One region of the Vibrio sp. V30_P3S12P165 genome, then DNA from elsewhere that is predicted to be linked to it. Evidence: predicted binding sites of a transcription regulator. Region 1 holds the regulator's gene; each other region holds the start of a gene.
What was found. The regulator PurR, encoded in region 1, represses purine synthesis genes. The targets are predictions, from matches to a motif close to TNANGNAAACGTTTNCNTNA.
Positions count from the first base shown of each region.

Region 2: a site for PurR is predicted at 1,213-1,232, ahead of purL (phosphoribosylformylglycinamidine synthase). Genes of this name have one in related genera too.
Region 3: a site for PurR is predicted at 2,097-2,116, ahead of glpX (class II fructose-bisphosphatase). Genes of this name have one in related genera too.

Region 1 is NZ_WXWH01000030.1:191,115-194,404, forward strand. Features, by position in the region: gene cmoM (tRNA uridine 5-oxyacetic acid(34) methyltransferase CmoM) at 1-36, opposite strand, end outside; gene elyC (envelope biogenesis factor ElyC) at 125-946, shown strand; gene purR (HTH-type transcriptional repressor PurR) at 1,366-2,376, shown strand; cyclic di-GMP riboswitch class I at 2,516-2,600, shown strand; gene CAG57_RS06525 (TfoX/Sxy family DNA transformation protein) at 2,715-3,290, shown strand, end outside.
Region 2 is NZ_WXWH01000046.1:102,905-106,194, reverse strand. Features, by position in the region: gene mltF (membrane-bound lytic murein transglycosylase MltF) at 1-1,077, opposite strand, end outside; gene purL (phosphoribosylformylglycinamidine synthase) at 1,384-3,290, shown strand, end outside.
Region 3 is NZ_WXWH01000060.1:57,956-61,245, reverse strand. Features, by position in the region: gene pfkA (6-phosphofructokinase) at 1-950, shown strand, start outside; gene glpX (class II fructose-bisphosphatase) at 1,031-2,038, opposite strand; gene zapB (cell division protein ZapB) at 2,350-2,592, shown strand; gene metF (methylenetetrahydrofolate reductase) at 2,679-3,290, opposite strand, start outside.

The sequences.
Region 1 (3,290 bases):
GTGGGCAATATCGTCGAAATTACGGTCTTCTGTCACTGTGGCTTGAGCTATGATAATCAATCGTGCTGCTATTCTGTCATAGGAATGGCAGGAATAAAGAATCTTTCGCTGATTTTACTATCAAGTGCTGTTTTTTCGGACTATTTTGTTTATGTTTGAGCTGAAAAAAATCGTTTCCTCGCTTCTGATGCCTTTGCCAGCACTGCTGATCATTGGTTTTGTCGGTTTAATGTTAATCATGTTTACCGCCAAACGTAAAACAGGCTGTCTTGTGGTGCTCTTTGCATTGAGCGGTCTGTTTTTAATTGCCTTTCAACCCCTTTCTAGCCGCCTCTTAATGCCTTTAGAGCGTCAATACAGCGCGTTTCTGCCCGTCGACGGTTCCGTTGATTATGTGATGGTGCTTGGCAATGGCCATGTTGTGGATGGTACGATTCCACCCACCTCGGAGTTAACTCGAACGGCATTGATGCGCTTAACGGAAGGCATCCGTATTTTACACATGTACCCTGGCGCTAAGCTGATTTTATCAGGCTATGCCGGTGGTACTGAATTTAGCCATGCGAGAATGCTCGCCAAGGTGGCTCTCGCGCTTGGTGTGTCAAAATCTGATATTATTTTACTGGAAACCGCACAAGATACTTGGGAAGAAGCGCGGCAAGCTGCTGCTTTTGTTCAGCATAAAAAACTGGTTCTTGTCACTTCTGCAAGTCATATGGCACGAGCGATGAATGAATTTCACTCTGTTGGACTCACGCCTATCCCTGCTCCGACCAACTACCTAGCCCAAACGAAGGTGAGTCAAGCTTGGGATAAATACATTCCCAAAGCCAAATATCTAGAACAAACAGAGCGCTATTGGTTTGAAACGATGGGACTGATGTGGCAATCAATGCGAGATTGGGTCAGTCAGCATAACAACGCTGAACTCAGTGATACTCAATAACCAATAAACCAGCAAATCAAGATACACGGCTCTTGCTCACAAATTGCTACGTTTACTGACAATTTTGTATGGTTATAATGCATATTTAAGCTAAATTTCATTGCGGGTTGAGTCGTTGCAGTCTAAAATCTTGCTCGCTACTGACAAGATGAATGTAAAAATCAAGCCGCTATTTAACAGCGGTTTTTGTTTTTTTATTACTTTTAGGCTAATTAAAGCCGGTGCCCAAATCATGAAGCGTTATCGTCAAGCAACAGGCAAAATGGCTATTTTTCTCAGCCAGTATCATAAAATCAACATCGCCTATCGCATCATAACGCCGAATGCCCCTATCAGAGGGAAGCCTGGGTATAACTACTGCTGCACTCAATGAAGTGAAAGCCTATGCCGGCTCCAGCAGTCATTGATAGGATAAATTTATGGCTACGATTAAAGACGTTGCACGCTTAGCGGGTGTATCCACAACGACCGTATCTCATGTGATCAACAAAACCCGTTTTGTTGCAGAAACGACACAAGAAAAAGTACTCGAAGCAGTTAAGCAACTGAACTACGCACCAAGCGCGGTGGCAAGGAGCTTAAAATGCAACACAACACGTACAATTGGTATGCTCGTCACGCAATCAACCAATCTTTTCTTTTCTGAAGTGATTGATGGGGTTGAAAGTTATTGCTACCGCCAAGGGTATACATTGATTTTATGTAATACCGGTGGGATTTATGAAAAACAACGTGACTACATTCGCATGTTGGCAGAAAAACGTGTCGATGGCATGTTGGTCATGTGCTCTGACTTAACAGAAGAGTTACTGGAAATGCTCGAAAGCCACCCAGACATTCCTAAAGTCATTATGGATTGGGGGCCAGAAACATCTCAAGCGGATAAGATCATTGATAACTCAGAAGAAGGGGGTTATCTCGCAACGAAGTATCTGATTGAGAAAGGGCATAAAGCTATCGCTTGTCTTAGTGGTCATTTTGTCAAAGCCGCTTGCCAAGAACGGATTACTGGATTTCGTCGTGCCATGGCCGAAGCGAACCTTCCCGTTAATGATGATTGGATTTTAGAAGGTAACTTTGAATGTGATACCGCCGTTTTAGCGGCCGATAAAATTCTCGCCATGGATACTCGCCCAACCGCTGTATTTTGTTTTAATGATACGATGGCACTTGGCTTAATCAGCCGTTTACAACAACGTGGAGTTAGAGTTCCTGACGACATGTCCATTATCGGATACGATAATATTGAACTTGCTGAATATTTTTCGCCACCATTAACTACCATTCACCAGCCCAAACGCCGAGTCGGTAAAAATGCCTTTGAAATACTGCTGGAACGAATTAAAGATAAAGAACACGAACGCCGTACATTTGAAATGCATCCAGAAATTGTTGAACGCGATACGGTACGAGACTTAACCAAAAAATGATGGATAAGCGTAACTAAACCGATTAAAATCACTAAAAATCGAACCAGAGTCACATTTTCAAAAAAATGAAAAGTGACAACGGTTCAGTTTTAATGACTTTATCATCCGTATTCTGAGGTAATACTCGGAATACAGTATGTCACGCACAGGGCAAACCATCTGAAAGGGTGGGACGCAAAGCCTCCGGCCTAAACCCGAATGTGGTAGGTAGCGGGGTTGCCGATGGCTAAACTGCATAGACAGGAAGTTAACTTCTTATTGACATCTTTTAGCAGTTTTTTGCTAGTCTCTCGGACCTGATTTGGTGGCGAATTAGTTAATACACCGAGATTTACAACATGGATAAACCCGTATTAAAAGACTCAATGCGACTTTTTGAGCCACTTGGCCGTATCAAATCGCGTTCAATGTTTGGTGGTTTTGGCATTTTTACTAATGACACGATGTTTGCGTTAGTGGTTAATAACCAACTGCATATACGAGCAAACGATAAATTAGCCGCCAAATTTAAACAACAAGGTTATCAACCCTATGTGTATACAAAAAAAGGGTTCCCCGTTGTGACCAAATATTATGCTTTTCCTGAAACGAGCTGGTCAGATCCGCAATTCATCTTATCTGAGGCACAATCCGCTTTAAAAATTGCTCAACTTGAACGAGACAACCAAGAGCAATCAAAACCAGAACGGCTGAAAGATTTACCAAATTTACGACTAGCCACTGAGCGCATGTTGAAAAAAGCCGGCATCAACTCCGTTGAACAACTGCATCAACAAGGCGCACTAGCTGCTTATCAAGCGATACAACAAAGCCATTCCAGCGAAGTTAGCCTAGAGCTATTGTGGGCATTAGAAGGCGCAATTGAAAGAAAGCACTGGTCAGTCATTCCGCTTTCGCGACGCGAGGAACTTATT
Region 2 (3,290 bases), on a different contig from region 1:
AGGATTGAGTCGATTGGTTACCCCGACACTGCGTGCTGTGGGTAGTGTGAGCATCATCATTCCTCTCACTCCTGTTGGTGATTTGGCGCTTGGGTTCCAATGTGATTCTTGATAGGCCACGGCAGCAATCAATCGCCAGTCAAATTCTTCTGAGTATTTTTGAAATAAGGGTATCCATTTAGGTAGACGAGTGTCTAAAGCTCGAATAAACGCTCGAGTATCAACGTAATCGAAATTACCCACATGACCGATATACTTCTCCTCTAGTGAAGCGAGTGCACCAGATTGCTTTAATGTACCAAAAAACTCAATCACTAATGCATAGAGACTTTCATCATCAGAGCGACGCATAAACCAAGAAATAGGCTGATCTTCCGTCATTTCAAAAGCGGTCGCAATATCTGGATAAATGCGCTGTGATAGCGATATCTCCACTGAGTCAGCCATGGTAAAGAGTAACTCACCTTTAGAGACTTGTTTGAGAAGCTCACTGACATCGGCATTATTGTCGATTTGATATTTAAAATCAGGCTGTGATGCTTTAATCGCCGCTAAGGTACTGGTGAAGTGAGTATCATTGACAATTTTAAAAATGGGTTGCTGACTATTTTGTGCCAGCAGTTCATCTTGTTTGGCTAATAATTGGTTAATGTTGCGAGGACGCCATTGGCCGGGTTTATATACCACTTGCTGAGACACATAGTAGTAAGCAGGCCCGGCGCGGTACTCTTTTAAACGAGATTCCGATTGGCTTAATCCTGCTGCGATAATATCAATCTCACCATTGTTAAGGGCGGGGAAGAGGCTAGAAAGCCGGTAGGCCGGTTTCATTTCTAACCGAACCCCTAATTCACGGGCAAACTCACGCGCCAGTTCATAATCAAGCCCTGATGGGCCTTCAGGGCCAATATAGTAAGATAATTGATTATTGAGCGTGCCAACCCGGAGAACACCGCGAGCGCGAATTTGCTCCAATTCACTTTGAGGATCAGAGTCAATTTGACAACCCGCCATCAAGAGTGTGAGGCAAATAAGCCATAAGTTGCGACCAAAAGACGCGCCAGGGAATACAGTCATTAATTCGAGATCTCTTACATCAATTACTGCCTTTATACCAAACCCCAGCGTCAAGGCAAAGTTTAGACGTTATTCTTTGCGTGATGAACAGATGAGAGTGTTTGAAATGTGCCATCATGCAAATTTAACAAAAAATGACGCAAACGGTTGCTTTTGGTGTTACGTCACAAAAAGAAATCCTTTATAATGCCCACGCAATGACGAGGTGACACTGGCATAGGTTTTATTAAACACCACTAACGTATTGTAATTAATTGAATTTATGCCAATTTCATCTTAATCACTTGTATATAGAGACCTAAGCACATGAGAATTTTGCGTGGCTCCCCGGCGCTTTCTGAGTTTCGAGTTCAAAAATTGCTTGAAACATGTCGTGAACAAACCCTACCAGTGACTGGCATCTATGCTGAGTTTATGCATTTTGCTGATCTAAAAGCAGAGTTAGAGGCTTCTGATCTGAGTAAACTAGAGAAGCTCCTAACTTACGGTCCCACTATTCAAGAGCATCAACCGCAAGGTTTGCTTCTGCTGGTTACTCCTCGTCCTGGGACGATCTCACCTTGGTCTTCTAAAGCAACTGATATTGCCCACAATTGTGGTTTAACTCAAGTCAAACGGCTTGAGCGAGGAACCGCTTATTATATTACCAGTGAAGAGCCTTTGTCGGAGTCGCAACGGACAAAACTCGCTGCGCTTATTCATGACCGAATGATGGAAACGGTATTTACCGAACTGGATGCCGCAGCGGCTCTATTTCGTGTGGCTGAACCCGCCCCCATGTCTCAAGTCGATATTTTGACGGGAGGCCGCACTGCACTTGAAGAAGCAAACGTTTTCCTTGGGCTGGCGTTAGCGGAAGATGAAATAGATTATCTGGTTGAAAGCTTTATTAAGTTAGGGCGTAATCCTAATGATATTGAGCTAATGATGTTTGCTCAGGCTAATTCAGAGCATTGCCGCCATAAAATTTTTAATGCCGATTGGACCATCGACGGGGTTGAGCAGCCCAAATCACTGTTCAAGATGATTAAAAATACCTTCGAAGTGACGCCAGATCATGTGCTGTCTGCTTATAAAGATAACGCAGCAGTGATGACGGGTTCAAAAGTGGGTCGCTTTTTCCCGGATCCCAATTCTCGTCAGTATGGTTATCATCATGAAGATGCACATATCTTAATGAAGGTTGAAACCCATAACCATCCAACCGCTATTTCACCTTGGCCGGGAGCGGCTACTGGATCTGGTGGTGAAATTCGTGACGAAGGCGCAACCGGCATTGGTGGTAAGCCGAAAGCTGGGTTGGTGGGTTTTACCGTTTCTAACTTACGTATTCCTGGGTTTGTTCAACCATGGGAGAGTGATTTTGGTAAGCCAAGCCGAATTGTTTCGGCATTAGACATTATGCTAGAAGGCCCTTTGGGGGGCGCAGCATTTAATAACGAATTTGGTCGTCCGAACTTATTAGGGTACTTCCGTACTTATGAAGAGAAAGTCACCTCGCATGCCGGGGAAGAGGTGCGAGGTTATCATAAGCCGATCATGATCGCAGGGGGGATGGGAAATATTCGAGCGGAGCATGTACAGAAAAAAACGATCCCCGTCGGTGCTAAATTAATTGTATTAGGTGGCCCTGCGATGAATATCGGCCTTGGTGGTGGTGCTGCCTCATCCATGGCTTCCGGTCAATCAGCAGAAGATCTCGATTTTGCTTCAGTTCAACGTGAAAACCCAGAAATGGAGCGTCGTTGCCAAGAGGTGATCGACCGCTGCTGGCAAATGGGCGAGGCTAACCCTATCGCCTTTATCCATGATGTCGGTGCTGGTGGCATTTCAAATGCACTGCCTGAATTAGTTAATGATGGCGATCGTGGTGGAGTCTTCCAATTGCGTGATGTACCGAATGATGAACCCGGCATGAGCCCACTGGAAATCTGGTGTAATGAGTCACAAGAGCGCTATGTGATGGCGGTGTCTCCTGAAAATATGCCGGTGTTTGATGCGATATGCCGACGTGAACGTGCTCCTTATGCCGTGGTCGGTGAGGCCACTGAAACGCGTCATTTGACGCTGGAAGATAGCCATTTTGATAACACGCCGATTGATATGCCCATGGATATTTTATTGGGTAAACCACCGAAAATGTACCGTGATGCGGTAACTCAGAAGGTCATCAGTCCTGCACTTGATCGCCGTGGTATTGAAGTAAATGAAGC
Region 3 (3,290 bases), on a different contig from region 1:
TCGGTGTTTTGACAAGTGGTGGTGATGCACCAGGCATGAATGCTGCAATTCGCGGCGTTGTCCGTACCGCATTAGGTGCTGGCTTAGGTGTTTATGGTATTTATGATGGCTATTTGGGTTTATACCAAGATAATATCAAACAACTAGACCGCTACAGTGTTTCTGACGTGATCAATAAAGGGGGAACCTTTCTTGGATCGGCTCGTTTCCCTGAATTTCGTGATGAAGAAGTGCGTAAAAAGGCGATTGAGAACTTAAAGAAACATAACATCGATGCTCTTGTGGTAATCGGTGGTGACGGCTCTTACATGGGAGCCAAAAAACTGACTGAAATGGGTTTCCCTTGTGTCGGTGTACCGGGCACGATCGATAACGATATTGCCGGAACCGATTACACCATTGGTTACCTTTCTGCGATTAACACCGTTATTGATGCGATTGATCGTCTGCGTGATACCTCCTCTTCTCACCAGCGTATCTCAATTGTAGAAATCATGGGCCGTCACTGTGGTGATCTGACGCTGATGTCTGCGATTGCCGGTGGCTGTGAGTATGTGATTACGCCTGAAACTGGTTTGGATATGGAGGAATTGATTTCTAATATTCAAGATGGAATATCTAAAGGCAAAAAGCATGCAATCATTGCATTGACTGAGCTCATGACCGATGCCAGCCAGTTGGCAAAAGAAATTGAAAAAGCAACCGGACGTGAAACTCGGGCAACGGTTTTGGGCCATATTCAACGTGGCGGGCGACCAACCGCATTTGACCGTATTTTAGCTTCCCGCATGGGGAACTACGCGGTGCATCTCTTACTAGAAGGTTACGGTGGCCGTTGTGTCGGTATCCAAAAAGAAGAGTTGGTTCACCATGACATCATTGAAGCGATTGAAACGATGAAACGCCCTGTGCGTCAAGATCTATTCAAAGTCGCAGAAGAGCTATTTTAAGTTCTCGCTTGATTTGTGATGACTTATAAAAAGACCGCTCAGGCGGTCTTTTTTTATCGGAGTGAGTTAACGCCATTCGGTTATAAAATAATTTCTCGCACTTCAGGATCTTTGCGTTCTAAATAGTGGGTGGATTTAATTCGACGAATCGTACGACAGCGGCCACGAATCAATAGTGTTTCAGTGGTGGCTATATTGCCTTGGCGAGTGATGCCTTCTAGTAGATCCCCTTTGGTGATGCCGGTGGCGGAAAAAATCACATTATCACTGCGTGCCATCTCTTCTAGGGCGAGAACTTTATTGGCTTCTACCCCCATTGCTTGGCAGCGAGCCAGTTCTTTCGCACCCCAAATGCGGTTATCTTCTGTTTCTCCTTTCACTTGATGACGAGGTAAAAGGCGACCTTGCATATCGCCATCTAAAGCACGGATCGCTGCAGCAGAGACGACGCCCTCAGGAGCCCCTCCGATACAGTACATGGCATCAACTTCGCTGTCTGGCATGCAGGTAAGGATAGAGGCAGCAACATCACCATCGGGAACGGCAAAGACGCGCACCCCCATTTGCTGCATTTCGTTGATCACTTGATCATGGCGAGGTTTTGCTAAAGTAATCACGGTGAGTTGATTGAGTGGTTTATTTAAGACGCTAGCAATATTGGTCAGGTTTTCAACTAATGGCTTAGTTAAATCAATACAGCCTTTAGCACCAGGGCCAACCACTAATTTTTCCATATACATATCAGGGGCTTTTAAAAAGCTATCTTTTTCTCCGACCGCAAGCACGGCTAAAGCGTTGGATTGTCCCATCGCCGTCATGCGGGTCCCTTCGATGGGATCGACCGCGATATCCACTTCATCGCCACCTAACCCGACTTTCTCACCGATATAGAGCATTGGGGCTTCGTCAATTTCGCCCTCTCCAATAACGATTTCACCTTTAATGTCGACTTTATTTAATAACGTTCGCATGACTTCAACGGCAGCGCCATCAGCGCTATTTTTATCACCACGGCCAAGCCATTTATAACCAGCTAATGCCGCACCTTCAGTTACTCGAGAAAAGGCCATTGCTAAATCGCGTTTCATGATCACTCCAAGCTGAGATTTGAAAGAGGGAAAAATGTGCGCGGATTTTAGCACACTAATAAGAAAACGTTTGCTATTTACTAAGCTTGGGAGTTGCAGTGGATCAAAATCAGGTATAAAAACCCGTATTTAGCCTGCTTTTTTATCAGAGAAAAGTAGCAATGTGAGTCTCAAGTAAAATTATGAGTTTTTTTTAGCCAAATGATGAGTTAGATCGAATATAGTGAGTGTTTCTCTGCGCTCGGCTGAGTAGAATGGAGCGATAAAGTGAAGATTGTTCACTCAACTGAATCAATGAAAGGGTAAGTAGCATGTCTTTTGAAGTACTAGAACAGCTAGAAGCAAAAATTCAAACGGCGGTTGATACAATCGCTTTACTGCAAATGGAAGTCGAAGAGCTGAAAGAAGAAAAACAGCAGCTAGTGACTGAGGTGCATGAGCTAAAATCCAGCCGCGAAGCACTAGAGCAGAAAGCACAACAAATGGAACAAGAACACACACAGTGGCAAGAGCGTATTCGCAGCTTGTTGGGTAAAATGGAAGAGGTTGAGTAAGGATACTGCCGTTAGCGGTTACATGCTCAATCAATAAAAAAACACGTCGACTTGAATCGGCGTGTTTTTTTATCACTCGCCATTTTTTAGCGAGGTCTTACCCCTAGGGTATGACAGAGTGCATAAGTCATCTCGGCACGATTGAGAGTATAAAAATGGAAATCTTTCACGCCTTCACGGCTCAGGATGCGGATCATATCGATCGCTTGGCTCGCGCCGACCAGTTGACGAGTCACGGGATCGTCATCCAAGCCATCAAACTGTTTTGCCATCCATTGCGGGACTTTGACATGATTTTGCGCAGCAAAGCGAGAGGCTTGCTTGAAATTAGAAACGGGTAAAATACCCGGGACAATTTCCACATCAATGCCGGCGGCGACACAGCGATCACGAAAGCGTAAATAACTTTCCACATCGAAGAAGAACTGAGTAATGGCTCGATTTGCTCCGGCTTCGACTTTACGTTTTAGGTTAAGGAGATCGGCTTGAGCACTTTTGGCTTCAGGATGAACTTCTGGAAAAGCGGCCACCGAAATATCAAAGTCATGGCGAGATTTTAGCAAAGCCACTAAATCAGCGGCATACATCTCTGGTTTACCGCCACCGAGAGGAATGTCACCTCGTAGTGCAACGATACTTTGAATACCGTTGTGCCAATAGTCATCAGCGATGGTGATTAATTCATCGCGGCTGGCATC